DNA from 3 places in the Pseudomonas sp. ASL3 genome. Region 1 is predicted to be linked to each of the others. Evidence: predicted binding sites of a transcription regulator. Region 1 holds the regulator's gene; each other region holds the start of a gene.
What was found. Region 1 encodes FliA, which starts transcription of late flagellar genes. Its sites were predicted from a motif close to CTAAAGTTTNNNNNNNNNNNGCCGNTAA; they were not measured.

Region 1 (10,525 bases):
GATGACCACTTCTTCCTGACCCACCAGTTGATCGACAACGAAGCCGATGCGCTGGGTGCCGACCGACAGGATCACCACATGACCCTCACGCTGTTCCTCGTGAGCAGCCGATGCGACCAGCCAACGCTTGAGATAGAACAGTGGCAAGGCCTTGTCGCGCACGATGACCACTTCCTGGCCATCGACGACGTTGGTCCGCGACAGGTCAAGGTGGAAGATCTCGTTGACGTTGACCAGCGGGAAGGCAAACGCCTGATTGCCGAGCATCACCATCAGGGTCGGCATGATCGCCAGGGTCAACGGCACCTTGATGATGATTTTCGAGCCCAGGCCCTTGGTCGAGTGGATGTTGATCGAACCGTTGAGCTGGGCAATCTTGGTTTTCACCACGTCCATGCCCACGCCACGCCCGGACACATCGGAGATCTCGGTTTTGGTCGAGAACCCTGGGGCGAAGATCAGGTTGTAGCAGTCGGTGTCGCTCAGGCGGTCGGCGGCATCCTTGTCCATCACGCCTCGTTTCACGGCGATGGCACGCAGGACGTTAGGGTCCATGCCTTTGCCGTCATCGGAAATCGACAGCAGGATGTGGTCACCTTCCTGTTCCGCCGAAAGAATCACTCGACCGCCACGGGACTTGCCTGACGCTTCGCGTTCTTCCGGGGATTCGATCCCGTGGTCCACCGCGTTGCGCACCAAGTGGACCAGCGGATCGGCCAGCGCCTCGACCAGGTTCTTGTCCAGGTCGGTTTCTTCGCCGACCAGTTCCAGATTGATCTCTTTCTTCAACTGACGCGCAAGGTCGCGGACCAGACGCGGGAAGCGGCCGAAGACTTTCTTGATCGGCTGCATGCGGGTTTTCATCACCGCGGTCTGCAGATCAGCTGTCACCACGTCAAGGTTCGACACCGCCTTGGACATGGCTTCATCGCCGCTGTTGAGGCCCAGGCGGACCAGGCGGTTACGCACCAACACCAACTCGCCGACCATGTTCATGATTTCGTCGAGGCGTGCGGTATCGACCCGTACGGTGGTTTCAGCTTCCGACGCCGCTGGTTTATCCGGTTTATCCGGTGCTGGCGCTCTGGCCGGAGCCGGGGCCGGGGCTGCAGCAGCCCGCGCCGGTTCAGGCGCTTTCACCACAGCAGCCTTGGCGGCCACGGGTGCAGGTGCTGCAACAGCTGCAATAGCTTCGGGCTCGAACTTGCCTTTGCCGTGCAGCTCGTCGAGCAGCGCTTCAAATTCGTTGTCGGAGATGTGATCGCCATTCGCGGCAACCGCAGCACCTTGCGGCACAGCAGCGACAGCGGCTACTGGCGCGACAGTCTCAGCGGCGAACGTGCCTTTGCCGTGCAACTGATCGAGCAGTGCTTCGAATTCATCGTCGGTAATTTCATTGCTGGCAGGAGCTGCGGCGGCCGCGACCGGCGCAGCAGGTGCTGCCTCAACGGCGAACTGGCCTTTGCCGTGCAGTTGATCGAGCAGCGATTCGAACTCGGCATCGCTGATCTCGTCACCGGTGTCAGGGCCTCCGGCATACGCCGAAACCGGCGCAGCCGAGGCTGGCGTTACCGCGGAGGCCGCAGCCTGCGCCTTGACCGCGTTGAGCGAGTCCAGCAATTGTTCGAATTCGTTATCGGTAATGTCTTCGGACACCGGCTCCGGCTCAACGCTGACCGGCGCAGCCGCAGCGATCTCAACAGCAGACGCCGGCTCGGCCAGACGCGCCAATGCTGCAAGCAGCTCTGGCGTGGCCGGGGTCACGTCGGTGCGCTCACGCACTTCAGAGAACATGCCGTTGACCGCATCCAATGCTTCCAGGACCACGTCCATCAATTCCGAGTCGACGCGACGCTCACCCTTGCGCAGGATGTCGAAGACGTTCTCGGCGATGTGACAGCACTCCACCAGCTCATGGAGCTGGAGGAAGCCGGCGCCCCCTTTTACAGTGTGAAAACCGCGAAAAATTGCATTGAGCAAGTCCGCATCATCAGGTCGGCTTTCCAGCTCGACCAGCTGCTCGGACAATTGCTCGAGAATCTCGCCGGCCTCTACCAGGAAATCCTGAAGGATTTCTTCATCGGCGCCGAAGCTCATTGGGGTGCTCCCTAAAATTAACCGTCAACCGACCTAGAAGCCCAGGCTGGATAGCAGATCGTCAACATCATCCTGACCGGATACGACGTCTTCACGCTTATCGGCATGAATCTGCGGACCTTCACCCTGAGACAGATGTTTTTCTTGATCTTTTTCTGTTCGGATCGATTGATGGTCATGTTCGATCCCGGCAAAGCGATCGACCTGGCTGGCCATCAGCACCAGTTTGAGCAGGTTGCTTTCCACTTCCGTGACCAGTTGGGTCACGCGCTTGATCACCTGACCGGTAAGGTCCTGGTAATCCTGAGCCAGCAGAATATCGTTGAGATGGCCGGACACTTCCCGGGTTTCCTTTTCGCTGCGCGACAGGAAACCTTCGACACGCCGAGCCAGCTCACGAAACTCTTCGGCACCGATTTCGCGACGCATGAAGCGCGCCCAATCGGCACTCAAGGCAGCAGCATCGGTGCTGAGCCCACCCATCAAAGGCGTGCTTTGCTCCACCAGATCCATGGTCCGATTGGCCGCGTTCTCGGTCAGCCTGACCACATAAGACAGGCGCTCGGTGGCATCGGTGATCTGCGAGACTTCCTTGGCTTGCGGCATGTTCGGGTCAATTTGAAAATTGACGATCGCACTGTGCAGTTCGCGAGTCAGTTTGCCGACTTCCTGATACAGGCCACGGTCGCGGGTCTGGTTCAGCTCGTGGATCATTTGCACAGCGTCGCCAAACCGGCCATTTTCAAGGCTTTTGACCAACTCGTGTGCGTGTTGCTTCAGGGTCGACTCGAAGTCTCCCATTGATGATTCTGTCTGCTCCATAGAGCCCTCGCGGCGAACATCAGCTATTGACGCGCTCGAAGATCTTTTCGATCTTTTCTTTCAGCACTTGGGCCGTGAAGGGCTTGACCACATAACCGTTCACACCGGCCTGAGCGGCTTCGATGATCTGATCACGCTTGGCTTCAGCCGTTACCATCAACACTGGCAGGTGCTTGAGGCGATCATCGGCACGCACGTGGCGCAACAGATCGATGCCGGACATGCCAGGCATGTTCCAGTCAGTCACCAGAAAGTCGAAGCTACCGCTTTGCAGCATCGGCAGCGCGGTCGTCCCGTCATCCGCTTCAGCCGTGTTGGTGAACCCCAGATCACGCAACAGGTTTTTTATGATCCGCCGCATCGTTGAGAAGTCATCAACGATGAGGATTTTCATGTTCTTGTCCAATTCGACCTCCAAGCAGTCTTTAACGCACTCAGCACCTGAATACGCTGTTCAATCAAAACCGGCACAGCACACAACGGCTGCACGAAAACGACGACGGGCTTGGTAAATCAACAGGTCGGGAAACTGGCACAGCAGGCCCTGAAGGACCTTGACTGACCGGCTCCTGCCTAGTCTTATCTTCTTCGCACGCAACGCTTTGCACAGCCGGCTTACAGTCAGCGCGAAACCACCAAGGGTCGCGCACTGCCTGTCAACGCGCTCGCCATTCCCCCAAACGCCCTCGCAAACGAGCTGCGCACTGGCTGTGTAACTGGCTGACCCGTGATTCGCTGACCCCCAACACCTCACCAATTTCCTTGAGGTTCAGCTCCTCGTCGTAGTACAGCGCCAAGACCAGTCGCTCACGCTCTGGCAAATTGGCAATCGCATCCGCTAGCGCTGCCTGGAAGCGTTCATCCTCCAGGTCGCGCGATGGCTCAAGCTGAGCGCTTGCGCCATCCTCATGCAGTCCCTCATGTTCGCCGTCCTGCAACAGATCGTCGAAACTGAACAACCGACTGCCCAAGGTATCGTTCAAAATCCCGTAATAATCATCGAGACTCAATTGGAGTTCGGCCGCAACCTCGTGATCTTTAGCGTCACGACCGGTTTTAGCTTCAATTGCCCGAATTGCGTCACTGACCATGCGCGTATTTCGATGCACCGAACGCGGGGCCCAATCGCCCTTGCGCACTTCATCGAGCATGGCGCCACGAATGCGGATCCCGGCGTAGGTCTCGAAACTCGCGCCTTTGGTGGCGTCGTATTTGGTCGAGACTTCGAGCAGACCAATCATGCCCGCCTGAATCAGATCCTCGACCTGTACACTGGCCGGCAAACGCGCCAGCAGGTGATAGGCGATGCGTTTGACCAGCGGCGCATAGCGCTCGATCAGCTCGTACTGGGAGTCCTTGGACGCCTTGCTGTACATGCGATAGCCGCTGGCTGTCATAGCACCGGTCCCGCACTCGTCTGATGTACGAGCCGCTCGACGAAAAACTCCAGATGCCCACGCGGGTTGGCCGGCAACGGCCAGGTGTCGACTTTCTGCGCGATGGCCTTGAAGGCCAGGGCGCATTTGGAGCGCGGGAACGCTTCGTACACGGCGCGCTGCTTCTGTACAGCCTTGCGCACGCATTCGTCGTAAGGCACGGCGCCGACGTATTGTAAGGCGACATCCAGGAAGCGATCCGTGACCTTGGTCAACTTGGCGAACAGATTGCGGCCTTCCTGCGGGCTTTGCGCCATGTTGGCAAGCACCCGGAAGCGGTTCATGCCGTAATCGCGGTTGAGCAGTTTGATCAGCGCGTAGGCGTCAGTGATCGAGGTCGGTTCATCGCACACCACCAACAACACTTCCTGGGCGGCGCGCACGAAGCTGACGACCGAGTCGCCAATACCGGCAGCCGTGTCGATCACCAGCACATCGAGGTTGTCACCAATGTCGCTGAAGGCCTGGATCAGCCCGGAATGTTGCGCAGGTGTCAGATGGACCATGCTCTGGGTGCCAGAGGCGGCCGGTACGATACGAATCCCGCCCGGCCCCTGAAGCAGCACGTCGCGCAGCTCACAACGTCCTTCAATCACATCGGCGAGGGTGCGTTTGGGGGTCAGGCCGAGTAAGACATCGACATTTGCCAGACCCAGGTCGGCATCCAGCAGCATGACCCGCCGGCCGAGCTCAGCCAGAGCCAGTGACAAATTCACTGACACGTTAGTCTTACCGACGCCACCTTTGCCGCCAGTCACCGCGATAACCTGTACGGGATGCATGCTGCCCATGTTAGTTCTTTACCTTGTCTTGCTTAGACCGAGGCCACATTACTGGCTGCGCGTACGTTGAATGAACAATGCTCGGCAGACCCTGTATGTAGGTACATTCCAATGTCATGCCTTACCCAACCCGCTTGTTCGGGCTGTGATAAAGATCCGCGAACATATCCGCCATAGCTTCCTCGCTTGGCTCTTCCTGCATTTGCACACTGACCGCACGACTCACCAATTGGTGCCGACGCGGCAAATGCAAATCGTCCGGTATTCGCGGCCCATCCGTGAGGTAAGCCACCGGTAACTCATGACTGATTGCCAGGCTCAATACCTCGCCCAGGCTGGCGGTTTCATCCAGCTTGGTGAGAATGCAGCCCGCCAGACCGCAGCGTTTGTAGCTGTGGTATGCAGCGGTTAGAACCTGTTTCTGGCTGGTAGTTGCCAACACCAGATAATTACGCGCCTTGATTCCGCGACCGGCAAGGCTTTCCAACTGCATACGCAATGCCGGATCGCTGGCTTGCAGGCCGGCGGTGTCGATCAAGACCACTCGCTTGCGCAGCAACGGCTCCAGCGCCTGCGCCAATGACTGACCCGGATCAACGTGGGTGACGGACACATTGAGGATGCGACCCAGCGTTCTAAGCTGTTCCTGGGCGCCGATCCGATAGCTGTCCATGCTCACCAGCGCGATGTTTTGCGGACCATATTTCAATACATACCGCGCCGCCAGTTTTGCCAGGGTCGTGGTTTTGCCCATGCCAGCCGGGCCGACCATGGCGATCACGCCACCCTCTTCCAGAGGCTCGACGTCGGGGGTCGCGATCATCCGCGCCAGGTGGGCCAACAACATACGCCACGCCTGACGGGGCTCTTCAATATCGGTGATCATCGCCAGCAGGTCCCGCGACAGCGGACCCGACAGGCCGATGCGTTGCAAGCGGCGCCACAGGTTGGCCTGCTGCGGACGGCTACCTTGCAGTTGATTCCAGGCCAGAGAGCCGAGCTGCACTTCGAGCAGTTCGCGCAGGCCGTTCAATTCGAAACGCATGGACTCGTAAGCGCGCTGCCCGGCGACTGGCTCAACGGCAGGGGCCGGAGCGACAGGTCGTGGCGGCTCATCGAACGTCGGCTCGATGTGCGTATCGGCAGCGCTCAGCGGCATGCCAGAGAACAATTGGCGATTGATCGATGAGTCGCTGTCGCCACGGGTGCCGAGTTCGGCCTGTGCAGAGACAATGCGCGATTGCGTCTTGCGCAGCTCGTCTTCGAGTTCGATGTTCGGCACCCGCGGCGCCAGCGCGGAAAGCTTGTAATCCAGAGCAGCAGTCAGCTCTACGCCGCCGGCAATCCGCCGGTTACCAATGATGGCTGCATCGGCGCCCAACTCATCACGAACCAGTTTCATGGCTTGACGCATGTCGGCGGCGAAAAAACGCTTAACTTGCATGACTCACTACCTCAGCCGTTGGGCCCGACAGTCGCGACGATCGTGACCTGTTTGGTGTCGGGAATTTCCTGATACGCCAGAACATGCATGTTCGGTACAGCCAACCGTCCAAATCGTGACAGCATGGCGCGAACCGGTCCTGCGACCAACAAAATCACTGGCTGACCCTGCATTTCCTGGCGCTGGGCAGCATCAATCAACGAACGCTGGAGCTTTTCAGCCATGCTTGGCTCAAGAAGAACGCCCTCTTCCTGTCCCTGACCCGCCTTCTGAAGACTATTGAGCAATATCTGTTCCAACCTTGGCTCAAGAGTGATAACAGGCAGCTCCGACTCAACCCCCACAATGCTTTGGACAATAGCGCGGCACAATCCGATCCGCACCGCAGCGACCAACGCGGCGGTATCTTGACTCCGAGGTGCCGCGTTGGCGATCGCCTCGGCGATGCTGCGGATATCCCTGACCGGAACCTGTTCGGCCAGCAATGCCTGCAATACTTTGAGCAGTGCCGAGAGTGACAGGATGCCGGGCACCAGCTCTTCGGCCAGTTTTGGCGAGCCTTTGGCCAGCAACTGCATCAGTTGCTGCACTTCTTCATGACCGATCAGCTCATGGGAGTGTTTGTGCAGGATCTGGTTGAGGTGGGTCGCGACCACCGTGCTGGCGTCCACCACCGTGTAACCGAGGGACTGTGCCTGGCTACGCTGGCTGACTTCGATCCACACTGCCTCCAGACCAAACGCCGGGTCCTTGGCAGTGATGCCATTGAGCGTACCGAAGACTTGCCCTGGGTTGATCGCCAGCTCGCGATCCGGATAAATCTCGGCCTCGGCAAGCGTGACACCCATCAACGTCAGGCGATAAGCGCTGGGCGCCAGATCGAGGTTGTCGCGGATATGCACGGTCGGCATCAAAAAGCCCAGTTCCTGAGAGAGCTTCTTGCGCACCCCCTTGATCCGCGCCAGCAATTGACCACCCTGATTGCGGTCCACCAGCGGGATCAGGCGGTAACCCACTTCCAGACCGATCATGTCGATCGGTGTGACGTCATCCCAACCCAATTCCTTTGAGTCTTGCGCACGCGATGGCGAAGGCAACAACTCCTGCTGGCGCTGGACCTCTTGCAACGCATGCACCTTGACCATGTTCTGCTTCTTCCAGACCAGATAAGCAAAACCGGCGGCCATAGCCCCCAGGCTGATAAAGGAGATGTGCGGCATGCCCGGCACCAGGCCCATGACCACCATCAAGCCCGCTGCCACTGCCAGCGCCTTGGGCGAGGTGAACATCTGCCGGTTGATCAGCTTGCCCATTTCTTCCGAACCGGAAGCACGGGTCACCATGATTGCCGCAGCGGTGGACAACAGCAGTGATGGCAATTGCGCCACCAAACCGTCACCGATGGTCAACAGCGCGTAAACCTTGCCGGCATCGGCGAAGGACATGCCGTGCTGGAAGATACCGACGGCCATGCCGCCAATCAGGTTGATGAACAGAATCAACAGACCGGCGATGGCGTCACCGCGCACGAATTTGCTGGCACCGTCCATCGAACCGTAGAACTCGGCCTCCTGGGCCACTTCCAGACGACGATGCTTGGCCTGAGGCTGATCGATCAAACCGGCGTTGAGGTCGGCGTCGATGGCCATCTGTTTACCGGGCATCGCGTCGAGGGTGAACCGCGCGCTCACCTCGGAAATCCGCCCGGCACCTTTGGTCACTACGACGAAGTTGATGATCATCAAAATCGCGAAGACCACGATACCGACCACGTAGTTACCGCCGATCACCACCTCACCGAAGGCCTGAATCACCTTACCGGCAGAGGCGTGGCCGTCTTGACCGTGGAGCATGACCACTCGCGTGGACGCGACGTTCAGCGCCAGGCGCAGCAACGTGGCGACCAGCAAAATGGTCGGGAATACCGAAAAATCCAGCGGCCGCAGGGCGTACACACAGACCAGCAGGACAACGATCGACAGCGCAATATTGAACGTGAAGAACACGTCCAGCAGGAACGGCGGCATTGGCAACATCATCATTGCCAGCATGACCAACAGCAGCAACGGCACACCCAAATGGCCACGACCCAGGCCAACCAGATTGCTGCGCGCCGCGTTGATTAATTGAGAGCGGTCCACCGATTCTTTACCTGCACGCTAAATCAAACTTTTGACGCCATAAGTGACGTAGCGAGGGCATTGCAAGAAGCTTTCCAACTCTGATGCAGTCGTTGCAAACAAGCAGAAAATACTCGGCGCAGGAGATTCCACCCTGTCTTCGCGCGCCGCATTGATTAATTAAGAACGATCCACCAACGCCTTACCTGCACGCTAAATCAAGCTTCTGACGCCGAAGACAGGAAGCGAATTCGGCGGCGCTCACTATCGACTGGAGGGACGCAGAGAATAATCCGACACAACTCAGAGATTCATCTGATTTACCGGCGATTTGATATTTGCATACGGTAGGGGCTCCCTTTCACTTAGGTGAACCCATGATCTCCAGCTCAATGGTCCAGACCCTGTCCGAAGACCTGCACCCACCCCGTGGCCACGCGCCACGCCACTTGATGGCCCTGATCGACATGGCCGCCCTGCCTGCGCAGACCCGTACCGAGCTGACGAGCCAATTCAGTGACCGGTTGCATCCGCTGTTGCTAGACCCGGCCTTTGCCGTCCTGCAACCCCTGGGGGCCATGCTGCTGGCGGCCCTCACGGCAGATTTCAGGGGGCATGACTCGCTGCTCAGCCGCTTCCACTCTTACGACAGCTCGATCATCAGCGCCTGGATCACCAGTACCTTGCCCCCCGCCGCGTTAGCACAGCATTTCGCCCAGGCCACTTTTGCCACCGGCCTCGCGGGTGAGCGCTACCTGTTGCGTTACTACGACCCTCGGGTGATGCCGATCCTCCATCGTCAGGCCGCAGAGGCATGGCGTCAGTGGTTCTTCGCGCCGGTGGTTTCCTGGTGGTGCCCCAGGGCCACGACCGCGCAGGAACAATGGCACCGTCTGCCCGGCCTTGCGCTTGACCGCCCGCCCCGTACGGCCCCGCCGCTGATCCTGCACGAACCCCTTGAACGAGCGCTGGGCAATGATCCCTTGCCCCAGCAACTGGTGCAGAGCCTGAGCCAGCAAACCCCCTCCTTGTTCAACAACGACTGCCATGGCGTACGCCTGGCTCAGGTCGAGGCACTGCTCAAGACCGCGCGTGCCAGCGGTCTGACCGATCATCACGACCTGTCCGCCTACGTGTTGCTGGGCCTGCAACATTCGCTGGCTCGCCTGGCCAATGACCGGCGATGGCAGGCCGCCGTGCAACAAGCCGCCTCAGGTCGGGGGCGACTGACCCGGCTCTATCTCGGCGCCCCTCAGCCCCACACGCCCACCCGGAGTTGAACCCCATGACGACCTCATCCAACCCCTTCGAGCTGTACGATCGCATCGCCAACCAGATCCGCAACAACGAGGGCACAGGCGCCTGCGTCACCTGCAAGCGCGCTGTCGCCATCCTGCCGTTGCGCTACGGCGTGATCGGCAGCACCAACCCGGAGGCCGCGAGTCAGTTGGCGCCGGACTGGTCCGACAACCTCGGCCTGCGCCTGCAAGACGCCCACCTGCCCCTGAGCGACGCGCGCTACGCCGTGCGCACCTTGCGCGAAGGCTATCTGTACCTGTGGACGCAACGCTTGGAGGATGAGTGGCGCTGCGAAGGGGCCTACCGCACCTATGACAGCGGTCTGTGCAAACCGCTCGCGCCGCCGCTGGACCCGGACTTCGCCGCGAGTTACCGCGCACGCCTCGGCTTCGGCGAGCGGGTGATCGAGATCACCGACCCCGAAGACGTCAGCGAAGCCCGTCTGCTGTTCACCCCCGACCAGCTGACCCCGCGCATGCTGGAGAAAATCCGCAGCGACAGCCGGCTGCGCAACACCCTGCGACG
Region 2 (10,525 bases), 1.3 Mb from region 1:
AGATCAGCGGCACCCAGACGGCATTGCAGGTATTCGCGGGTAGCGGTCGGTTCGCTGTGCAGGGTCAATGGCACGGGACCGCCGACGCTGTGCGGCACATTGCTCGACAAAGGCAAGGCCTCGGCCAGCCACGCGTGCAGCCCGCCATCAAGGTAGTGATACTGCGAGTGGCCGATCACATCCAGCAACCAGATAAAGCGCCCGGCCCAACCGCCGCCTTCGTCGTCGTAGACCACGTAGACCGCTTTGGGGTTATGCCCCAGTTCACCGAACAGCACTTCCAGCTGGGCTTGCGTGGGCAAAAGGCCCGGCGCGGGTGCCTGGCCCAGTTGCGTGCGCTTGGGGTCGACAAAGTGCGCGCCCGGGATATGCCCGGCGCTGTAGCGCGCGCTGCTGGTCAGGTCGACAAGAATCAATTCTGGCGCGTCAAGGCGGGCCAGCAGGTCGCTGGGCTCGATCACCAACGGCAAGCTAGAGAAGTCAGACATTTGAGGTCTCCAGATCAGAAAAAAAGAGGCGAATTGTAACGCACGAGTCAGACTTTGCGATTACTAAAGCTGCTTAACGCGCGCTCGATACATTGCGAGGTTTTACCGAAAGCCTGCACGCTGATCTCCGAGAGCGGTCCGCCGCCCTGATCGGCGAACACCAACATCACCACCCGACCGTTACTGCTGAGTGAGCGCAACAACAGATGCTCGCCAGTGAACAGTCCTTTCAGTTGACCCGGTAACAGCGCCGAAAACTGCGCATTATTGGTCGGCGTCAGGCGCAGTTGGGTCGGTTGCGCCAGCAAGCGCTGCAACACGGTACTTGCGCTGATGTTCAGGGTCAGGTTCGCGGCGTCTTTGTTCAGCCCGGCAATCTGATGGACGCGCAGGGCGGTCATGTTGCGATCGGTCATCAACAGCATGACGCGCTGCATGCCGCACGCCACCAGCGCATCGCGAGCAAAGGTGGTCAGGTGCATCGCATTATTGAAGCGGCTCGGCTCTACCAGCAGCTCGGCGCAGTACTTGCGCCAGGCTTGCAGCGCCTCGGCGGTGGGGGGTGGAGCAGGCAACAAACCACGGTGAATCCGCCGCGTTTCCCATGGCCAGAGCAGGGCTTCGGCCGGATGCCAAAGCTCACTCGCCCAGTGATTGCGAGCGCTTTGCACCGCTTGTTGATGCAGTTGTTGTTGCAGTTCATCCAGTGGCTGTTGCAGGTACAGGCTGGTCAGCAATTGCCAGCGCTCGCTGTGTGGGCTGTCCCAGGCTTGTTGCGCCGACAGCGCCACGCCGTTGGCCAGCAGGATGGTGTTGGCGGGTTGATTGAGCCAGCGTCGCAAGACTGGGTCCGCGTCCAGCAGTTGCCGTTGGCGCAGCGGGTGACGGTGGTCGCGGGCAATGCGCAACACTTTGACCAGCAGTCGACGTTCGCTGATCAGCGAGCGATAGCCCTGCGTGACCCACATGGGCAGGCGCCAAGCGTCGGCCAGCGCCAGGCATAGCTTGAGCAGGCCGACGCCAAACAATTGCATTTCAACGTTCAGCGCCGATTCGCCTTTGTGAATGACGCGTAGCTCCCATTCTTCAAGCAGTTTGGGGTGGGCCATCGCCATCGGCCACAGCGGCGACAAAAACAGCAGGCTGCCCCAATGAATGTCCTGCCAGAGCCGCGCCAGGCGACTGGCGAACAGCCCGTTGGCCTGCTGCGTCGCGTGCTGGCTGATCAGTTGCAGCTGGCGCAGGGTCGGCGGGATGTCCTGCGTATCCAGCGCGGGCAGGCGCTGAAGCAACTCTTCGGTGCGTTTCAACCCCAGGCGGTTGATCGCCACCTCAAGACTTTCCGCCGGCTCCGAAAAGCCGGTGCTGTGATGATTGGCTTCGCGCAACACACTGAGCACCAGCGAAGGGCTTTCCTGCATCAGCTCGGCGATATCGCGCAACGAGCGACGGCTGTCGTCCAGTGCGCCGAGCACACGTCCGTGGCTGGCGATCGGCACCGGTAAACGGATGGCATCCAGTTGCTTGATCCAAGCGTCGAGGCTGCGCGGAACGGGAAGCTGAGCTGAGGTTTCTGGAGGCATGCAGGAGGCCTGTACGGCTGAGGTGTCAGGATAGTATCGGATGCCGGATTCAAGGCGGATCGACGCCAGACTGCCCGCTACACGGGGCGAACTGGCTTTTCGCCTGAACTGGCTATAGTCTGGCGCACTTATGCCGATAAGTAGAAGAAGAGTTTCAAGAACTTCCGCTCATGACCTCGAACCCGACTCAGTAAGAAATCTCTCTATATGGCTAAAATTATCGGCATCATTGTCGTTTTCGCGAGCGTCCTCGGCGGATACGTCATGTCACACGGCAAGATTGCAGCACTGATTCAGCCTTTTGAGGTCATGATTATCGGTGGTGCGGCCTTTGGAGCATTTCTTCAGGCCAACCCCGGTTATATGACCCTGCATGTGATCAAGAAGTCGCTGAAGATGTTCAGCTCACGCTTCAATCACACCTTCTACCTGGAAATTCTGGGCCTGGTCTACGAGATCCTCAACAAAAGCCGCCGCGAAGGCATGATGGCGATCGAGGGTGATATCGAAGACGCCTCGGCCAGTCCGATTTTCGCCAAATACCCGGCCGTGCTCAAAGACGAACGGATGACCGCCTACATCTGTGATTACTTGCGCATCATGTCGTCGGGCAACATGGCGCCGCATGAGCTTGAAGGTTTGTTCGACATGGAATTGCAAAGCATGAAGGAAGAGCTGGAGCATCCTTCCCATGCGGTCACCGGGGTTGCCGACGGCATGCCCGGTTTCGGTATCGTCGCGGCGGTCCTCGGTATCGTAGTGACCATGGCCTCTCTGGGCGAGGGCGACAAAGCGGCCATTGGCATGCACGTCGGTGCGGCATTGGTCGGTACTTTCTTCGGTATTCTCGCCGCCTATGGTTTCTTCGGCCCGCTGGCGACGTCCCTGGCCCATGATGCCAAGGAAGAGCTGAACGTGTTCGAAGCCATCAAGGCCTCGCTGGTCGCTTCGGCTTCGGGCATGCCGCCGTCGCTGGCTGTGGAGTTCGGTCGCAAGGTTCTTTACCCGGCGCACCGACCCAGCTTCAGTGAGCTGGAGCAAGCGGTTCGCGGTCGCTGATTCATGGAAAACAATCAGCCGATCATTATCAAGCGCGTCAAGCGCTATGCTGGCGGGCATCACGGCGGCGCCTGGAAAATCGCTTTCGCTGACTTCGCGACAGCGATGATGGCCTTCTTCCTGGTGCTGTGGCTGATATCTTCGGCCACTCCGGAACAATTGAAAGCCATCGCCGGGTATTTCAAGGACCCGGTCGGTTTCAGCGACAGTGGCACGCCTTACATCATCGATTTAGGTGGATCGCCAGCGCTGGCGCCCGACGAGACCTTGAGCCCTGAGGTCAAGTCCGAGCCGCAACCCGACAAGATCAAGGTCGATAGCGATCAGGTTGAAACCCTGGCCGAGCAAGTCGAGCAAGAGCGTTTGGAAATGCTGTTGCAAGAGCTGCAAACCAAGGTCGATGAGAACCCGCAACTGAAGAGATTCAAGGACCAGATCCTGTTCGAGATCACTCAGGACGGTTTGCGCATCCAGATTATGGACGCTGAAAATCGGCCGATGTTCGACTTGGGCAGCGCCCGCCTGAAACCGTATTTTGAAGACATCCTGCTGGCCATGGCGGACACCATCAAAACGGTGCCGAACAAAATCAGCATCAGTGGTCATACCGACGCCACGCCTTTTGCAGGCAGTGGTGGATTCGGTAACTGGGAGCTGTCGGCAAATCGGGCCAACGCGGCTCGGCGGGCGTTAGTTGCCGGTGGTTATCCTGATTCGCAGGTAGCGCGGGTGGTGGGGTATGCCTCGTCGTCCTTGTACGATAAGGACCATCCGCAGGATCCGGTGAACCGCCGCATCGACATCATCGTGCTGACCAAAAAAGCCCAGCAGCGTATGGAAGGAACTCAGGCTCCGCCGCAAACGCCTGATGCCGCAGCGCCTGCACCTGCGCCCGAATCAACCGCCCCGGCTGGCCCGGCAGCAGGTGCCGCCATCGACCCGCAAACTGCACTACAGCCTCACGAGCTGCGGCAAAAGCTGAACATCTTTGAAAATGGCGTGTTGAAGATGGATGAGACGAAGAAGTAGGCCGGTCCATAGGTGCAAAAAAGCCGCGATGATCGCGGCTTTTTTTCGCGGGCGGGAAAGAATCAGTAACTGTTTTCCGGCAAGCTGGCGATGATCGAACGGTAGCTGTTCATCCGTTGCTGCTGAACGCGGCCTTCTTCGAGGGCCTTGAGCAGCGCGCATCCCGGTTCGCGATCGTGTTTGCAATCGCGGAAACGGCAGGTTCCGATCAGCTCGTTGAACTCGATGAAGCCAGCTTCCACATCGGAGCGGCTGACATGGCCCAGACCGAACTCTCGAATCCCCGGGGAGTCGATCAGATCGCCGCCGCGCGGGAAGTGGAACAGGCGTGCAGTCGTTGTGGTGTGCGTACCTTGGCCGGACAGCTCGGAAAGCGGGCCGACGCGGGCTTCGACTTCAGGCAACAGGCTGTTGACCAGTGACGACTTGCCAACCCCGGACTGGCCGACGAATACGCTGATATGCCCGTCCAGCTGGGTTTGCAGTTGCTGCATACCGTCGCCCTGGTGTGCGGACACTTCCAGCAGCGGATAACCCAACTGCCGATACACCGCCAACAACGCATTGAGCGCCGGGGCGTTTTGATCGTCGATCAGATCTGCCTTGTTCAGCAGCAGCAGCGGACGAATCCCCGCGTGTTCGGCGGCGACCAGATAGCGGTCGATCAGGTTGGCATGAGGCTCAGGCATGGGGGCGAAGACGATCACGATCAAATCGACGTTGGCCGCTACCGGCTTGAGCTGGCCACGGCTGTCCGGGCGGCAAAGCTCGGTGGTGCGCGGCAGTTGCGCGACGATGACGCCGATGCCCTGATTGCCGGCACGCCAGACGACTCGGTCGCCGGTCACCAGTGCCGGCAGATTGGCGCGCAAGTGGCAGCGGAAGACCTGGCCGCTCTGCTCGCCTTCCTGCGCTTCGACTTCGACCTGCACACCGAAGTGAGCGATCACAAGCCCGGTCTGCTCGGGGCCGAGATCACCGCCCTCAAGTGTTTCAAGGGTCTGCGATTCACGTTTGGCAGCGCGGGCAGCGCGCTCGCCCTGAATCTTTTCGATGCGCCAGTTCTGACGACGATTGAGTTGGCGTTTGGCCATGGGTGTTCCGAGTCGATAAAGAAGCTGATTGGGTAAAACGGGGAAGAGTCTAGCACGCCGGGTAAGCTAAACTGCGCGCCTACTCTGAGGAGCCGTGACATGCCGACGACGCAAGAAAAATTTAGCAAGCAGAACCTAATTTGGATCGATCTGGAAATGACCGGTCTGGACCCCGACACCGACGTCATTATCGAGATGGCGACCATCATCACCGACAGCGAATTGAACACGCTGGCTGAAGGGCCGGTGATTGCAGTGCACCAGAGTGACGAAACCCTGGCTCGCATGGATGAGTGGAACACCCGTCAACACGGCGGCTCGGGCCTGACTCAGCGGGTTCGCGACAGCCGCATCAGCGCCGCTGAAGCTGAAGCGCAGACGCTGGCATTCATCCAGCAATGGGTGCCGGAACGCAGTTCGCCGATCTGTGGCAACAGCATCTGTCAGGATCGTCGTTTCCTGTATCGGCACATGCCGACCCTGGAAAACTACTTCCACTACCGCAACCTCGATGTCTCCACGCTTAAAGAGCTGGCGGCACGCTGGTCGCCTGAGCTGAAGTTCAAGAAAGGCAGTGCTCACCTGGCGCTGGACGACATTCGCGAGTCCATCGCTGAGCTGCGCTACTACCGTGAGCATTTTATTCAAGGGATAGGCATCAAGGGCTGATCAACATGCTGTTGATGCTCTATTTGATCGCCATCACTGCCGAGGCCATGACCGGTGCGCTCTCGGCGGGGCGGCGGGGCATGGACTGGTTTGGCGTGGTGCTGATCGCATGCGTCACGGCACTTGGCGGCGGTTCGGTTCGCGATGTTCTACTGGGGCACTACCCGCTGACGTGGGTCAAACACCCGGAATACTTGATCCTGACCAGTGTCGCGGCCCTGCTGACCATCTTTTTCGCACCGCTGATGCGCCATCTGCGCTCACTGTTTCTGGTGCTCGATGCCCTGGGATTGGTGGCGTTCACCCTGATCGGTTGCATGACCGCGCTGGAAGCCGGCAACGGCATGCTGGTGGCCTCGGTCTGCGGGGTGATCACCGGCGTATTTGGCGGAATCCTGCGGGATATCTTCTGCAACGACATCCCGTTGGTTTTTCGTCGAGAACTTTACGCCAGCGTGTCATTCGTGGCGGCCTGGTGCTTCCTGTTCTGCCAGTACCTGGCGCTTGCGAATGAGCAGGCGATCCTGATCACTCTGTTTGGCGGTTTCCTGCTGCGGCTGCTGGCGATCCGTTTCTGTTGGGAAATGCCCAAATTCGTTTATAACGATCCCTTGTAGGAGCGCGCTTGCCCGCGATCGGCTGCGAAGCAGTCGCAAAATCAGCGCATTCGATTCAGACAGTGAAAACTGTGCTCGGCATTTTTGGGACCGCTTCGCGGTCCATCGCGGGCAAGCGCGCTCCTACAGTTGACCGTATTTGCTGCGCTACAGCGTGGCGTCGAGGCGGGATGGGATCCCCTACAAAATTGAAGCGCGCCGCAACTCATGCTGCCTCAACGCCCACTCCACATGCTCACGCACCAGCTCTGACGGGTAGTTGCGTCGCGCTTCCAGCGCTTCCAGTACTGGAATGGTCGAGGGTGCATTGCCCAGCCCGACCGCCAGATTGCGTAACCAGCGTTCATAGCCTGCGCGGCGCAGGGGAGAGCCCTCGGTGTTGCTGAGGAACGTCTCTTCATCCCACAAAAACAACTCGGCCAGTCCGGCGTTGTCCAGGTTATGCCGGGGCTGGAAGTCTCCCTGGCTGGTGGGCCGGGCGAAGCGGTTCCACGGGCAGACAATCTGGCAGTCATCGCAGCCGAACACGCGGTTGCCGATCAGCGAGCGCAACTCTTCAGGGATTGCGGTCTTGAGTTCGATGGTCAGGTAGGAGATGCAGCGTCGGGCGTCCAGCACATAAGGGCCGACGAATGCTGCGGTGGGGCAAATATCCATGCAGGCCGTGCAACGCCCGCAATGTTCGCTGGCGTGGGGTGGGTCGACCGGCAGAGGCAGGTCGACGAACAATTCGCTGAGGAAGAAATAGCTGCCAGCCTTGCGATTGAGTATCAAAGTATTTTTGCCGATCCAGCCCAGCCCGGCTTTTTCGGCGATGGCTTTTTCCAGTACCGGTGCGCTGTCGACGAAAGCCCGATAACCAAACGGGCCAATGGCTTGCTGAATTCGCTCGGCCAGTTGCTGCACGCGTTTGCGGATCAACTTGTGATAGTCGCGGCCCAGGGCATAACGCGAGACATAGGCTTTTTCCGGTTGTGCCAGGCGTTGTGCCATTTCGGTGTCGCCCGGCAGGTAGTCCATGCGCAGCGACACCACCCGCAGCGTGCCTGGCACCAGTTCTTCCGGGTGCGAACGCTTGCTGCCATGAGCTGCCATATAGTCCATCTCACCGTGGTAACTCGCATCGAGCCAGCGTTGCAGGTGCTGCGCGTGCTCGCCCAGATCCAGGTCGGCGATCCCGACTTGTTGGAAGCCCAACTCGCGCCCCCAGTCTTTGATCGATTGGGCAAGGGCGGCCAAGTCGGCAGTAATTGGCTGATCGGCAGTAATAACGGGCATGCGAAGAGGGCAACCGGGGCTGAGGTGCGTATAATTCTGCCAGACATCGGAGCCAGAAAACGCATGCAGCCAACTAAACCGCAATTACCCGACGCACTGTACAGCGCCGCGCAGGTGCGGGATCTCGACGCCCGACTGATTGCGGCCGGTACGCCGGGCCTGGAATTGATGCAGCGTGCGGCTCATGCGACCTGGCGCGCGCTACGCCGCCATTGGCCCGAAGCACGGGAATTGACCGTGTTGGCAGGGCGGGGCAACAACGCCGGTGACGGCTATTTGATTGCGGCGCTGGCCCGACGCGCCGGCTGGCAAGTGGCTGTGCTGGCCGTCGGTGATCCTTCGCGATTGTCCGGTGATGCCGCGCAAGCGCATGCCGAGGCGGTGAGGGCGGGCGTCAGCATCGAGAACTGGTCCGCTGAACAGGCACTGCGTGGCATCTTGCTGGACGCGCTGCTTGGCACGGGCCTGAGTGGTGAGGTGCGCGAGCCTTACCTCAGCACGATCAACGCGATCAATGCCAGCGGCCTGCCAGTCGCGGCGGTCGATATTCCTTCCGGCTTGTGTGCCGACACCGGGAAAACCCTCGGCGTTGCCGTGCAGGCCCAGCTCACGGTGAGCTTCATCGGCCTGAAACTGGGGCTGTTCAGCGGCGATGCCGCGGACCTGGTCGGTGAGTTGGTATTCGATGATCTGCACGCCGATCCGGCGATCGTCGCGCAAACGCCGGTCAGCGCCAAACTGTTGGATACCTTTAATTTGCCACGTCTGGTCGCCCGACCCGCGACGGCCCACAAGGGCATGTTCGGTCGCGTGCTGCTGATTGGCGGCGATCATGGATTTGGTGGAGCGATCTTGTTGTCGGCAGAAAGCGCCCTGCGCAGCGGCGCGGGCATGGTGACGCTGGCGACCCGCAGCGAGCATGTCTCTGCCGCCCTGGCGCGGATGCCCGAAGTGATGAGCGCGGGGATTAGCTCGTCCAATCAGCTGGGTGCCTTGATCGAGCCGGCGGCGGTGCTGGTGGTGGGTCCCGGTCTGGGGCAGGCCCATTGGGGGCGCAGTCTGTTGTCGGCGGCGGCCAATGCCCGGCGGCCGCAGGTCTGGGACGCCGATGCCTTGAATCAACTGGCCAGCGAATGGGTCACCTTGCCGGCGCACAGTGTGATCACTCCACACCCGGGCGAAGCGGCGCGTTTGCTGGGCATCACCACCAAAGACGTCCAGGCGGATCGTCCTGCGGCGGCGCATGCGTTGGCGCAGAAATACCAGGCCGTTGTCGTGCTCAAGGGCTCGGGTAGTCTGATTGCCGATGTCGACGGGCGGCTGGCGTTGTGCGATCGCGGCCACCCGGCCATGGCAACAGCCGGTCTGGGCGATGTGTTGGCCGGACTTGTTGGGGCGCTGATGGCGCAAAGGCTGCCGGCTTTTGAGGCCGCGTGTCTGGCGGTCTGGTTGCACGCCAGCGCGGGTGAACGCGTGGGCGTATTGGGCCGAGGGCTGGCGGCCAGTGATCTTATTCCAGCCATTCGTCAGTTATTGGAGGAGCAGTCACCGTGTCAGAACTAACGCTGCATATGGCCAATGAAGACGCCATGATGAGCTTCGGTTCGCGTATCGCTCAGGTCACCGAAGGGCTGGGCGTGATCTTTCTGGAAGGTGACCTGGGGGCGGGTAAAACCACCCTGTCACGCGGGATTATCCGGGGCTTCGGGCATGTCGGCGCCGTCAAAAGTCCGACGTTTACCCTGGTCGAACCTTATGAAGTCGGTAAGATTCGCGCCTATCACTTTGATCTGTATAGGCTGGTTGATCCCGAAGAGCTAGAGTATATGGGGATCAGGGATTACTTTGATGGCGGGGCACTTTGCCTGATTGAGTGGCCCAAAAGAGGTGCGGGCTTTTTGCCAAAGCCTGACCTGACCATTACCATTACGCCGCATGCGGAAGGTCGATCACTGACTTTGAGCCCTGAGGGCTCGCGTGGCGAAACCTGGTGTGCCGCTTTGGCTTTGGAATTCAAATAAATGATGGGGTTAGGTATGCGCATGCGCGCGCTGGTTACTGTTGTAGGTCTGCTGCTGACGGCGCTGGCTGTCGATGCGTTAGCCGCTACACAGGTACGAAGTGTTCGCCTATGGCGTGCACCGGATAACACACGGCTGGTTTTCGATCTGTCCGGGCCTGTCGAGCACAGCGTGTTCACCCTCACGTCACCGGACCGCCTGGTGATCGATATCAACGGCGCCACCTTGGCTGCACCGCTGAAACTATCGACGACCAACACCCCGATCATCAGCATGCGCTCGGCCCAGCGAACGCCGACCGATCTGCGCGTGGTCATCGACCTGAAAAAGGCCGTCACCCCGAAAAGCTTCGTCCTGGCGCCGAACCAGCAATACGGCAATCGCCTGGTGGTGGACTTGTTCGATGACGCCGCCGACGCCAACCCAAATCCGACCATTCCCGACACCGCCGCCAATACGGCGCCCGCGGTGCCGGTCAGTCCCGTCAAGCCTGAGATCAAACTGACGCCTGTGCCCAACGGCAAGCGTGACATCGTGATCGCCATCGATGCCGGCCACGGCGGTGAGGATCCGGGCGCGGGCGGTGCACGAGGCCAGAAGGAAAAGGACATCGTGTTGTCCATCGCCAAGGAATTGCAGCGCCAGATCAACTCGGAAAAAGGCTACCGTGCCGAGCTGACCCGTACC
Region 3 (10,525 bases), 1.4 Mb from region 1:
CTAAATCGAGTGAGAGCCGTGGTTCGTGGGTCGAACGGTGCTGATAGCCATGATTCTGTGCGTAGTGAAGCAGACTAATAACCCGCTAAATCGAGTTGATGTAGCACGATGAAAATCCAGATTTACTCAGATCTACACCTTGAATTTAGCGATTTTGAACCACCGAAAACGGATGCGGACATAATCATTCTTGCGGGCGATATCCACACGAAATCACGCGGGGTGACCTGGGCAAATGAGGTGTTCGATTGCCCAGTTATTTATGTCACTGGCAACCACGAATACTACGGTGGCCACATCGACCGTACGCTCAAAAAAATGCGTGATGCGGCAGCGCCTCACGTTCACATCTTGGAAAACGACGTCTTTGTTTGGCAGCAAATTCGTTTTCTCGGCACGACTGGTTGGACTGATTTTTCAACGACGGGCGACACAGTCGCTGCGAGCACTTTGGCGCGAGAATGCATGAACGATTTTCGAGTTATAAGAGCTGATGCTTCTTATCGTCGTTTGCGCCAGGATGACCTCGTTACCCGAAACAAGGTGGCCCGTGCCTGGTTAACCCAAGAGCTGGAAAAGCCGTTCCCCGGGACAACGATTGTCGTGACTCATCATGCCCCAACTCCTGCTGTCATCGGCGACAAGCATGACGGCCATCTAAGTGCTGCATACGCAAATCATTGGCCCGAGCTCATCGAGAAAGCGGGTCTATGGGTGTTTGGGCATACGCATTACTTCGTTGACGTCATGCTCGGCGAATGTCGCGTTGTCTCGAATCCGCGCGGTTATCCCACTGAGCAAACGGGGTTTCGGGCAGGCTTGGAGATCGAGGTCTGATGACGTTTTCTATCGTCGATAAAAGGGCTCCAGGCTATGCCGCTTACCGGATCAAAACGTTCGGAGCGACTCTTGCCGGCTTTCGTTTTTCGCGTCTGCCTACGGTGATTCAGAAAGCCAGAGAGGTCATCAATGACTACGACATCGTTGGGTTTCTAGCTTGCGCGCTAGAGCGACCACCGCTAATGACTGGGCTGATGTTTTGTGACCATAGGCATCAATTCCCTGAAGGCCTTCCTGTGCATACGCCACCCATCGAGCGACGGTATTACCGCGATGGTTACCTTGTAGTCGTGGCACAGGGCGGTGGGCTCTATGTGGTCGCGCACTGGTGGCATCAGAACGGCGCCCTTGGCCCATTTTATTCGGTTCAATAATGCCTAAATATTTTAAGTTGTTAGAGACTCATCAGTCTCCGGTGGAAACCAAACCTGTCGGTATGCCGGCGAGTGTGCAGCGGGCCGTCAGCACAAAATTTGGAGTTCCGATCACAGGTTACCTCTGCTGTGCGCTCTTCGATCACGACATCAATTGCCTAGTAGGCGTCGTTTTCCGTGAGAGCCGTGGCCGTTTTGAAGACGGCGCAACCATTCGCACTTCGACGTTGATCCGGTGGGCGGAGCACGGCGATTACATGCTGTTCGAAACTATCGGTGGTAGCCGGTATGTCGTGTGTGACTGGGCCCGGGAAGGCGGTAGCCCCCGTTTTTCCGGGGTGCTTCATTGAAAAACTGTGTGCGGCATTTCTTTCATAGCAGAAGGGGGGCATGTGCTCTTTTGGAAATCAAAACCAATGACTGATGAAATGCGGGCGATCACCGAATCGATCAAGGCTCTCAAGACGTTGAAGGTAGAAGATGGGCGTGTCTCGATAGATCCCCGCGAAGTACTTGCTCAGCCAGGATATTTGGAAGAGCGGGCTCGCGTCGGCGGCTTGGTACGCGCTCGACAATTACAAGTCCATGCCTTGGGTGTCAGCTGGGAAGCAGTGGATCGAATGACCATCGAAGCGTTTTCCAAAGCTCTTGCGGCCAGTCTTTTGCGTTCACGTCAGGAAGGCCTTGGCGTCGAGCAAGCAGTAACGAACTTGCGTTACGTGCTCTGTAAAGTAGGGGCATCACGGTGACTGCTCTGTTGGCCGAAGTCGTGGAGCTGCTTTACGGCGAAGCCGAGCCCGCGCCAGGGTTTGATGGAGACGAAACGGCGGCTGAGGTGGAGGCAATCCTGTCCTTCTCTGGTCGACCTCATTGCCTCGTCCGCGATTGGACGATCGTTGAAGTTGAGGTTTCTGACGACTACCGAGCATCGCTCGCGGCAGATGGGTTGGCACCGAACGTTCTCTATGCCGCCAACGTTGTTCTGCACAGCAGTGGCAAGCGTCAGCCTGGCGACTGGGTGCGCAGCACATTTCAGCGCTCGCTCACGGGATGCTTTTTCGAGACAAAAAACACCACCTACATGCTAATAGGGCCAGGCCGTCGGAAACGGGGTAGTGCTCGGGCGGTAATGGCAATAACGAGTTGATCTTCGCCCCCTCAGCAACGCCAGGCGCGAGTCGAATCTCGGCAAACGTACAGGGTAAAGACCCCTTTAAAGGTGAGGCAGATTTTTGGAAACTGAATTGTTAGCGGATCTGCTTTTTGGGCCCGCCAGAATCCTTCATGGCTCAAGGCTTGACGACGACGGGCTTATCTTCACGGCAACGGAGGTATTTGGGGACAAAGCTTTTTGCATCGTCAGAAATTGGATGCTGATTGATGTCATGTTGACCGACCGACACGAACGACTGGTTAAGGAGAATGGACTGCAGCCAACAGTCCTGTATGCGAACTCTGTTGTTAACGCAGGCGATGCGGCGGGTGACCTATCCCACGGTGTGCTGTCCGGTTTCCAGAGCCGCTACGAGGACTGTTTTTTTGAGACCGAGGACATGCTCTTCGTACTCGCAGGGCGGGGGGCACGCAAGTCTGCTGGAGTGCCATCGGTCTTTGCGCTGGCGCAGCAGTGCGGCAGCGAATTCCGGGTGGACGATGGAAAGTGATCTCCTGGCGGTTTTGCCTGTGCGACACCGCCTGCTTCTTGATGACTTGGCCATACGTGAAATTGCATGCATGCCCGGGTGGTGGATAGTGTTGGATAACGTCTGTCAGGCGCTCCAATGCTACCTTGATGCGCACCACGATGTCCCAGCGATCACAGTCATACGGGTGAAAGAAAAGTGGGGCGGGCTGCGGATATATTATCGCGGTGGGGATGAGGTTTGCCGGGGCATAGTGAACAAAGCTATGGAGGGTTCGCTGACGATTTGCGAGGTATGCGGTAGTGAGGGGAAGCGGATTGGAAAGCGACGGTATCGTGTGCGCTGTCCAACTCACGCCACCTGGTCAACGGCTGCTTTTTGAAAGCAAAAACACGCTGTATACACTCGCCAGCCGAGGTGCCAGAAAGCTTATGAGCATGCCTGAGTTAGCCGCGCTGAGAGATCCACAGATTCGTCGAGCAATGGGAGTGGAGGCTCATGACAGATGATTTGCTGCCGTTATTGCGAAGGCGCTATCCCGAGATGTTTTCTAGCGAGCATATGCGTGAAATTGCGTGTTATCCGGGATGGTTAGAGTTGCTTGATGAGCTCTGTCGAAGCCTCACGAATTACCTCAATGAGAACCCTGATGTTCCTCCGGTAATGGTACGACAGATCAAGGAAAAATTTGGCGGATTGCGTTTCTACTATGAAGGCGGTGACGGCAGGTGCCGCGCAGCGGTCGACAACGCGCAAGAGGCGTCTTTGTCGGTTTGTGAGGTCTGTGGAATGCCTGGGCAATTGGTAGGAACGCGCTGGGTCAGTGTCCGTTGTGATGAGCATACGAACTGGTCGGCGGCGGGGTGTATAGGTGAGTGATCACGAGATTGGCATACTGCGTAAAAGGTTGTTATTCGAACTGCTTGCACATCGGTTTTCAGCACCTAAGGAGGCGTCATGGATGACCTGCGACACCGTATTGAACAGATCGCTTTCAGCGATGCCGGCAGTGCAGCACGCCGCCAGCGATGTCACTGAGCTAATCCGCTCGACTGACGTTGTGCCGACAGAAGTGCTCGATGCTGCTGCCGATTTGCTGGAACAATACGGACTGATCAGTGTACGTGGTTTTGTGTCGAACGGAGGCGGCCTGCGGCTACTGTTGCAGGCCCTGGGCGAGAGCCGCTTTCAGTCAACATTGATTGATGCCGGTGACGGCAGCGGCGATCAGATCGTTAGCTTGCCTGATGAGCTGGTGCAGGAAATGGGTTGGCAAGAAGGTGACGTACTTAATATCCGCAAGCGCGTAGATAGTGTGATTGTGCTCAGCAAAATGACTTCTCAGGATAGCGAATAATTCTGGCGTTGAGGGATCCATCTCCTGGCGATGTTGCAACAACGGGCCAGTACCGACCCAAGGCCGACCCCGGTCAAAGTGGATGTGAAATTTAACGCGCGTGTATTAGTTTGCTGTTGGTGTGAATTGCCATCAGTCTTGCGAACGCCTTATTGCATCCGCAAGTTGGGCAGCCTCGCTGCGCAATTTATCGAATTTATCGTTTAACTCTACGTAGCCAGGTTTCCAGGAAAAAACGCCATCATCGTGGCATTGGCCAAGAACGAGGTCGTTGAACGAGCCCATTCCGCCGTAGCCTGATAATAGGTAAGTGATCCCAGAGTAATCAGAGTTGAGCAGGCGTGCTCGTACCTTGCGCACCCACAAGCTCCAGTGAGCAACTCCATCGCTTTCAAGCATCGTAGCAAGCTGGTCAAGAACGCAGATCAGCTCTTCGGTTTTCGGCCCCATTTGTAGGTATCATCCAACGTGATATTGCGGCATGTTAAGAGAGATGCTGTCGAACGCGTCTCGCCAGCTTCGCTCAACAAAGCACTGTTCAATAACTCTCTCCACTGGCCGCATACCACCAATTGCTGGGTATTGCGAAGGGCTACAATCGACCCATTGTGGACATTGGCTAAGGACTCTCCGAATAAGTGCTCAGATGTACTGAAATACGTCCTCACTACCTGATCCGAAACTCCGATCAACTTGCTTCACACCAAACCCATAATCTGTTTTCGAGCCATCCACAGGTTCGATAGGGCGAATAGCGCCGTCAGCTGCGCTGTGTTTTTTATCAGTCCGCGAAAGCGCGCCTTCATATAGCCGAGCTGGTGTTTGATCACCCGAAACGGGTGTTCAATCTTGGCACTCGTCTGGGCTTTGCAATACTCGAATTTCCGTTTGGCCTTGTAGATCAGGCTGCGCTTACTCATCTACACATAGGTGCGGCGCGGCCAGCAAGGGCGTATTCCAGCACATCTTAGGACTTGTTCGGAGAGTCCCAGGTACCCCTTGCCAAGAGAAAATCTGAAGGAGTTTCAGAATAGGCGAACGCCGCCGATAAAGTGATGTTATTTTGATATTGCACAGGTTCGTTCCTGAAGAATCGTTTAAGCTCCGAGATCATCACTTCCAATCCATCGAGTTCGCCACATGAACATTCTGAATCAGTCCAAATTCTCGACCAAGCTTTTGTCCTCGTTCGTCATCTGCGCCCTGATCACCCTAGCCGTGGGTGGGTTGGGAATGGTGGGGATCAGTCGTTTGTCCGCTGCGCTGTCGTTGACCTTTTCCAACAGCCTGGTCTCAGCGAGTAACACCGGCGAGACCCTGATCAGCCTGACCGCTCACAACCGCGGGCTCTACCGGTTGCTCGACGCTCAGGCCGGCGACGTGTCCGAAGAGAACAGGACGCGTATTCGCCAGGGCCTGGCGACGGATCTGGCTCGGGCGGAAAAGGCCTTCGCGACCTACCGTACCACGCCTATGGAGGATGATGAGCAGGCGGCGGGGGACAAGTACGAAGAACTGTGGCCCGCTTATGTGGCAGGTGCCCAGAAGGTTATTGAGCTGATGGACGCCGGCGATCTTGCTCAGGCACGCACTCGCTTGGACGTGCTGTCGCTTGACGTGTTCAATCATTCCCGCGAGTACCTACGGGTTATGATCGATTCGACCAATCGGCAGATCAAAGAACGTGCCGAGGAAGGGCGGGAAGTCGAAGCCAGCTCCAGGCTGACTCTGCTGGTCGGGATCGTGATCGCCTTTCTGGTGGCCATCGCTCTGGGCATTCTAATTGCGCGTATGATCACCCGCCCACTGGCGGTGGCGGTCGCTAGTGCCCAGCGCATTGCCGGTGGCGATCTGACCCAGAGCATTTCCACTACCCGTGGCGATGAAGCGGGGCAACTGCTCAATGCCTTGGCGGACATGCAGGGCGGCTTGAAGCACACCCTTCAGCAGATCGCCAGCGCCTCGGATCAGTTGGCCTCGGCCGCCGAAGAGCTGAGCGCGGTGACCGAGGAAAGTACCCGGGGCCTGACGCGGCAGAATGACGAAATCCAGCAGGCGGCCACCGCTGTCAATGAAATGACTGCGGCGGTCGAGGAAGTGGCGCGCAACGCCGTGTCGACCTCCGAGGCCTCTAAATCCGCGACTGAAGACGCCGCTCATGGCCGCAGTCAGGTCGACCATACGCTCATGGGCATCAGCACCATGGTGCAAGAGATCACCGAGTCGACCGAGACGGTGACCGAACTGGCCGGATACATTCGGGAAGTCAGCAAGGTACTGGACGTGATCCGCAGCATCGCCGAACAGACGAACCTGCTGGCGCTCAACGCTGCCATCGAAGCCGCCCGTGCTGGCGAACAGGGGCGCGGGTTTGCGGTGGTGGCCGATGAAGTGCGCGCGCTCGCCCACCGCACCCAAGCCTCGACCGTAGAAATCGAAGGCATGATCAGTACCGTGCAATCGGGCGCTAATGGGGCCGTCACGGCCATGGGCAAGAGCCTGTCGCTGGCCACCAGCACCCAGGAACTGGCCCAGAGCGCCGGGGCGGCGCTGGAGAAGATTACAGACAGGGTCGTGACCATCAACGAGCGCAATCTGGTGATTGCTTCGGCCTCCGAAGAACAGGCCCAGGTCGCCCGTGAGGTGGACCGTAATCTGCTGAACATCCAGGACCTCTCGACCCAGACCGCTGCTGGTGCCAACCAGACCAGCGCCTCCAGCCAGGAACTGTCGCGGCTGGCCGTCTCCTTCAATGCCCTGGTAGCGCAGTTCAAGCTTTAAGGTCCTGAGGACGGCTTCAGGTCGGCCACCGGCCCATGTCCATTTACATCACCAGGGTATCTGTAGGTACAACAAGTGCCTTGATACTCTGGTTCCTGAACACGGTGACCACCCCCTTCGACGATCCCTTCCATGGTCTGCTTTTGGCCGATTTCTGCCTGTCGCGACTGACGGAAATCGACCCTGAGCCCTCGTTCGCTTCCACCGCAAACTGACGGAGACTGATCCGAGTCCGCAGTGTCCCAAAAAGACGCCGTGCTGCTCGCTATGGTGGCGAATCGCATGACAGGCAATAAGATCATACAGGCCACACTCCGAGCGTGACCTTACGAACCCAATCTGATGGTTTGTGGACGATCACATCTCTGCGAAGCAAGCGTACAAAACCTCAGATCGGTGGCAGTCTGGCAGCAGAGTGACCAGGATCGGCAAAAGCATTGACTGCGACAGCGTAGTGTCGTGAGATCAATCGGAAGGGCGCGCTAATTGATCTGCACAATGACCGGACCTTCCGTGACGACCGGCGGGTTCGCGTGGATATTCGAGGCGTTTTTCTGGATCCAGTCGCGCGCAACTTTCAAGCTCTCATCGGTGCCGGCCTTGTCCGTGCAAACAGTCACCGATATACCGCCATCACCAGTATTTAGCAGTGTGTAGCTTACGAGGCCAGGCACTTTCCGGAGGGTAGCTTCTACGTCGGTCTTGCGCTCTTCTAGAACATCGAAAAGCTGCTTTGCTCCCGCACCCAAGTAGGTTCTTATAACCGTATACATATTAATCTCCTTTGTGGGTTACCGTCTGAATGCCAATCCAGATTCGCTGATGGGCGCTATCACTTGGGTTTCAGTTCGTCCCGATTTGTTCAGCTTAGCCAAACGCCGGCGACAAGCGAAATGCAACGACCACCGGCAGCTTCACGGTCCTGACTGTTGTGGGCCACCCAAGCTGTTTATCCAGGCGCATGCCCCATCAAGAGAACGCGCTTTCGATGACCTGTTGTTGTTGCTCAATGTGCATCGACATATTGCCTGGTGCGGTGGATGCGCCGGGTGGTGGGCCTGCATAACGAAGCGTGGTCGCCTCGGGGATCATGTCACGCAGATAATCATCGACGAATTTCCATGCACCCTGATTACGGGACTCCTCCTGGCACCAGACCACCGATTGCAGGTTTTTGTAACGACCGAGCTCTTCAGCCAATGCTCCATAAGGAAAAGGGTAGAGCTGTTCCAGACGAACAAACGCGATATGTTCAGCCTTTACTGCACGACGGTGCGCCAACAATTCGTAGTGGATTTTTCCTGAACAGGCGATCACTCGGGTCACTTTGTCTAGCGCGGGAAGGGTAAACCGCTCACCCACAATCTCTTGAAAAGACCCTTTGGAGAATTCCTCCAGATCGCTCACGGCTTCTGGATGCCTCAGCAAGGATTTCGGAGACATCACAATCAATGGCCGGGGGGCGGAGTACAACGCCTGCCTGCGCAGCAAGTGGAAGAACTGAGCCGGCGTCGTAGGCTGACAAACACGCATATTGTCTTGCGCGCACAGTTGCAGGTAGCGCTCCAGTCGGGCGGAAGCATGTTCGGGTCCCTGACCTTCCTGACCATGAGGCAACAGCATTGTCAGCGCGCTGTGCTGTCCCCATTTGACAGCGCCGGAGGCGATGAACTGGTCGATGACCACTTGCGCACCGTTGGCAAAATCGCCGAATTGAGCCTCCCACAGCACCAGTGTCTCAGGCTTCGCAATGGTGTAGCCGTATTCAAAGGCCAGGACTGCCGCTTCGGACAATACCGAGTTGATGACCGTGAAATTACCTTGCTCTGGGGCAATATGATCCAGAGGTCGATATTTACCTTGTCCACGCACTTCCCGATTCTGCGGATTCAGAACAGCGTGCCGATGGCCGAAGGTACCGCGTTCGCAATCCTCGCCACTGAGCCGTACATCGACACCCACAGACAGCACTGACGCGAACGCCAGGTGTTCAGCCATGCCCCAATCAAGAGGTTTTGCACCTGTCGCCATTTCGTGCCGACTCTGGGTCACCTTGGAGACAAGAGGGTGCAGTTTCAGATCGGCTGGCAAGTCGGAAATACGGGCAGCCAGAGCCTGGATCTGCCCCGGTGGCGGAGCTGAGTAATTGCTTTGCTCCGGATGTTGAAATGAAGATTGTGCCGTTTCATTTTTGGCGACAGGCCGAGCATTTTCCAGTCCGGCGCGATAGGCCTGCATGATGGACAAAACCTGCTCATCGGTGATCAGCCCAGAGGCGACCAGTTTGTTGGCATACAGCCGGCGTACGCCCGGATGGGTAGCCACCGAGCGGTACATCAGCGGCTGAGTCATATGGGGCGTGTCTTGTTCCTGATGGCCGTGCCGGCGGAAACACACCAGGTCGATGACAACGCTTTTGCTGAATGCCTTGCGGTAATCCAGCGCGAGCCGTACCGCGTTGACAACCGCCTCAGGATCATCTGCGTTCACGTGCAAGACCGGCGCCTCGATCAGCTTTGCAATGTCAGTGCAAAAAAACGAAGACCGGGTTTCTTGCGGGTCAGACGTGGTAAAACCAATCTGATTGTTCACGACAATATGCACGGTACCGCCGGTGCCATAGCCTTTGGTGTAACTCAAACTCAGGGTTTCCATGACGATACCCTGGCCGGAAATGGCCGTGTCACCATGTATTTCCACGGGCAGTACGTTGTCACCTCGGGACGCTTCGCATTGCTCGCTTTGAGCACGAGCCATCCCCTGGACCACCGGGTTGACGATCTCCAGGTGGGACGGGTTAAAGGCCAGGGCGACGTTCACCGCACCATTTTCCGTTTCTATGCTGGTCGTAAATCCCTTGTGATACTTCACGTCCCCCGCGTGGAGAGCCTTGTTCTCGAACTCGTCGAATAGTGCGGCTGGCAGCTTGCCAACCGTGTTCACCAGAACATTCAAACGACCACGGTGGGCCATGCCCATGACCACATTGCGCACACCGTTTTTTGCACCATGGCTGATGAGTTCATCGAGCAGGACGATCAAGGATTCACCGCCCTCCAGCGAATATCTTTTCTGTCCGGTGTAACGGATATGCAAATATTTTTCAAAGCCTTCGGCAGCGCAAAGTCGCTCAAGAATGCGCAGCTTTTTCTCGGGGCCGAGCATCGGCTTTGCTCGTGTGGACTCAAGCCGGTCTTGCCACCAGTCGCGTTGCACGGGGTCACTCAGGTACATGAATTCCGTGCCCAGCTTTCCGCAATAGGTTGTCTCCAGTGCGGATACCAGATCGGCAATCGATGCTTCGCCTTTCCAGAAATGATGACCTGGCAGTCCTATTTTTTTTGATAAGTCCGCGCTGTCTAATCCGTGAGATGCCGGCGACAACTCGGGCATGGCAGGCAGCGGCGCCCACCTCAACGGATCAAGATTCGCCCGACGCGCGCCAAGCATGCGATAGGTCGCGATTAATGATTGTGCGGCCAATTGTCGACGCGCAACGTCCAGGTCTGGCGCCGTGAGCGACAATGCCC

Region 2: motA (flagellar motor stator protein MotA) is a predicted target of FliA. The motif match lies at 2,184-2,211, and genes of this name have one in related genera.
Region 3: AC1MEE_RS10390 (methyl-accepting chemotaxis protein) is a predicted target of FliA. The motif match lies at 5,238-5,265, and genes of this name have one in related genera.

The regions. Positions count from the first base shown of each region.
Region 1 covers NZ_CM155281.1:3,615,187-3,625,711, forward strand. The annotation lists gene AC1MEE_RS16725 (chemotaxis protein CheA) at 1-2,097, opposite strand, end outside; gene AC1MEE_RS16730 (protein phosphatase CheZ) at 2,131-2,919, opposite strand; gene AC1MEE_RS16735 (chemotaxis response regulator CheY) at 2,939-3,313, opposite strand; gene fliA (RNA polymerase sigma factor FliA) at 3,576-4,316, opposite strand; gene fleN (flagellar synthesis regulator FleN) at 4,313-5,146, opposite strand; gene flhF (flagellar biosynthesis GTPase FlhF) at 5,259-6,581, opposite strand; gene flhA (flagellar biosynthesis protein FlhA) at 6,593-8,722, opposite strand; gene AC1MEE_RS16760 (DUF4123 domain-containing protein) at 9,079-9,981, shown strand; gene AC1MEE_RS16765 (T6SS effector BTH_I2691 family protein) at 9,987-10,525, shown strand, end outside.
Region 2 covers NZ_CM155281.1:4,964,112-4,974,636, reverse strand. The annotation lists gene AC1MEE_RS22965 (rhodanese-like domain-containing protein) at 1-488, opposite strand, end outside; gene AC1MEE_RS22960 (HDOD domain-containing protein) at 536-2,071, opposite strand; gene motA (flagellar motor stator protein MotA) at 2,279-3,130, shown strand; gene motB (flagellar motor protein MotB) at 3,134-4,159, shown strand; gene rsgA (small ribosomal subunit biogenesis GTPase RsgA) at 4,222-5,253, opposite strand; gene orn (oligoribonuclease) at 5,353-5,922, shown strand; gene AC1MEE_RS22935 (trimeric intracellular cation channel family protein) at 5,928-6,539, shown strand; gene queG (tRNA epoxyqueuosine(34) reductase QueG) at 6,720-7,817, opposite strand; gene AC1MEE_RS22925 (NAD(P)H-hydrate dehydratase) at 7,881-9,380, shown strand; gene tsaE (tRNA (adenosine(37)-N6)-threonylcarbamoyltransferase complex ATPase subunit type 1 TsaE) at 9,368-9,838, shown strand; gene AC1MEE_RS22915 (N-acetylmuramoyl-L-alanine amidase) at 9,842-10,525, shown strand, end outside.
Region 3 covers NZ_CM155281.1:2,253,488-2,264,012, forward strand. The annotation lists gene AC1MEE_RS10345 (metallophosphoesterase) at 109-837, shown strand; gene AC1MEE_RS10350 (hypothetical protein) at 837-1,214, shown strand; gene AC1MEE_RS10355 (hypothetical protein) at 1,631-1,963, shown strand; gene AC1MEE_RS10360 (DUF6957 family protein) at 1,960-2,361, shown strand; gene AC1MEE_RS10365 (DUF6957 family protein) at 2,447-2,878, shown strand; gene AC1MEE_RS10370 (hypothetical protein) at 3,356-3,736, shown strand; gene AC1MEE_RS10375 (AbrB/MazE/SpoVT family DNA-binding domain-containing protein) at 3,819-4,214, shown strand; gene AC1MEE_RS10380 (DUF6966 domain-containing protein) at 4,347-4,664, opposite strand; partial or broken gene AC1MEE_RS10385 (transposase) at 4,913-5,134, opposite strand; gene AC1MEE_RS10390 (methyl-accepting chemotaxis protein) at 5,355-6,995, shown strand; gene AC1MEE_RS10395 (hypothetical protein) at 7,478-7,768, opposite strand; gene AC1MEE_RS10400 (2-oxoglutarate dehydrogenase E1 component) at 7,965-10,525, opposite strand, start outside.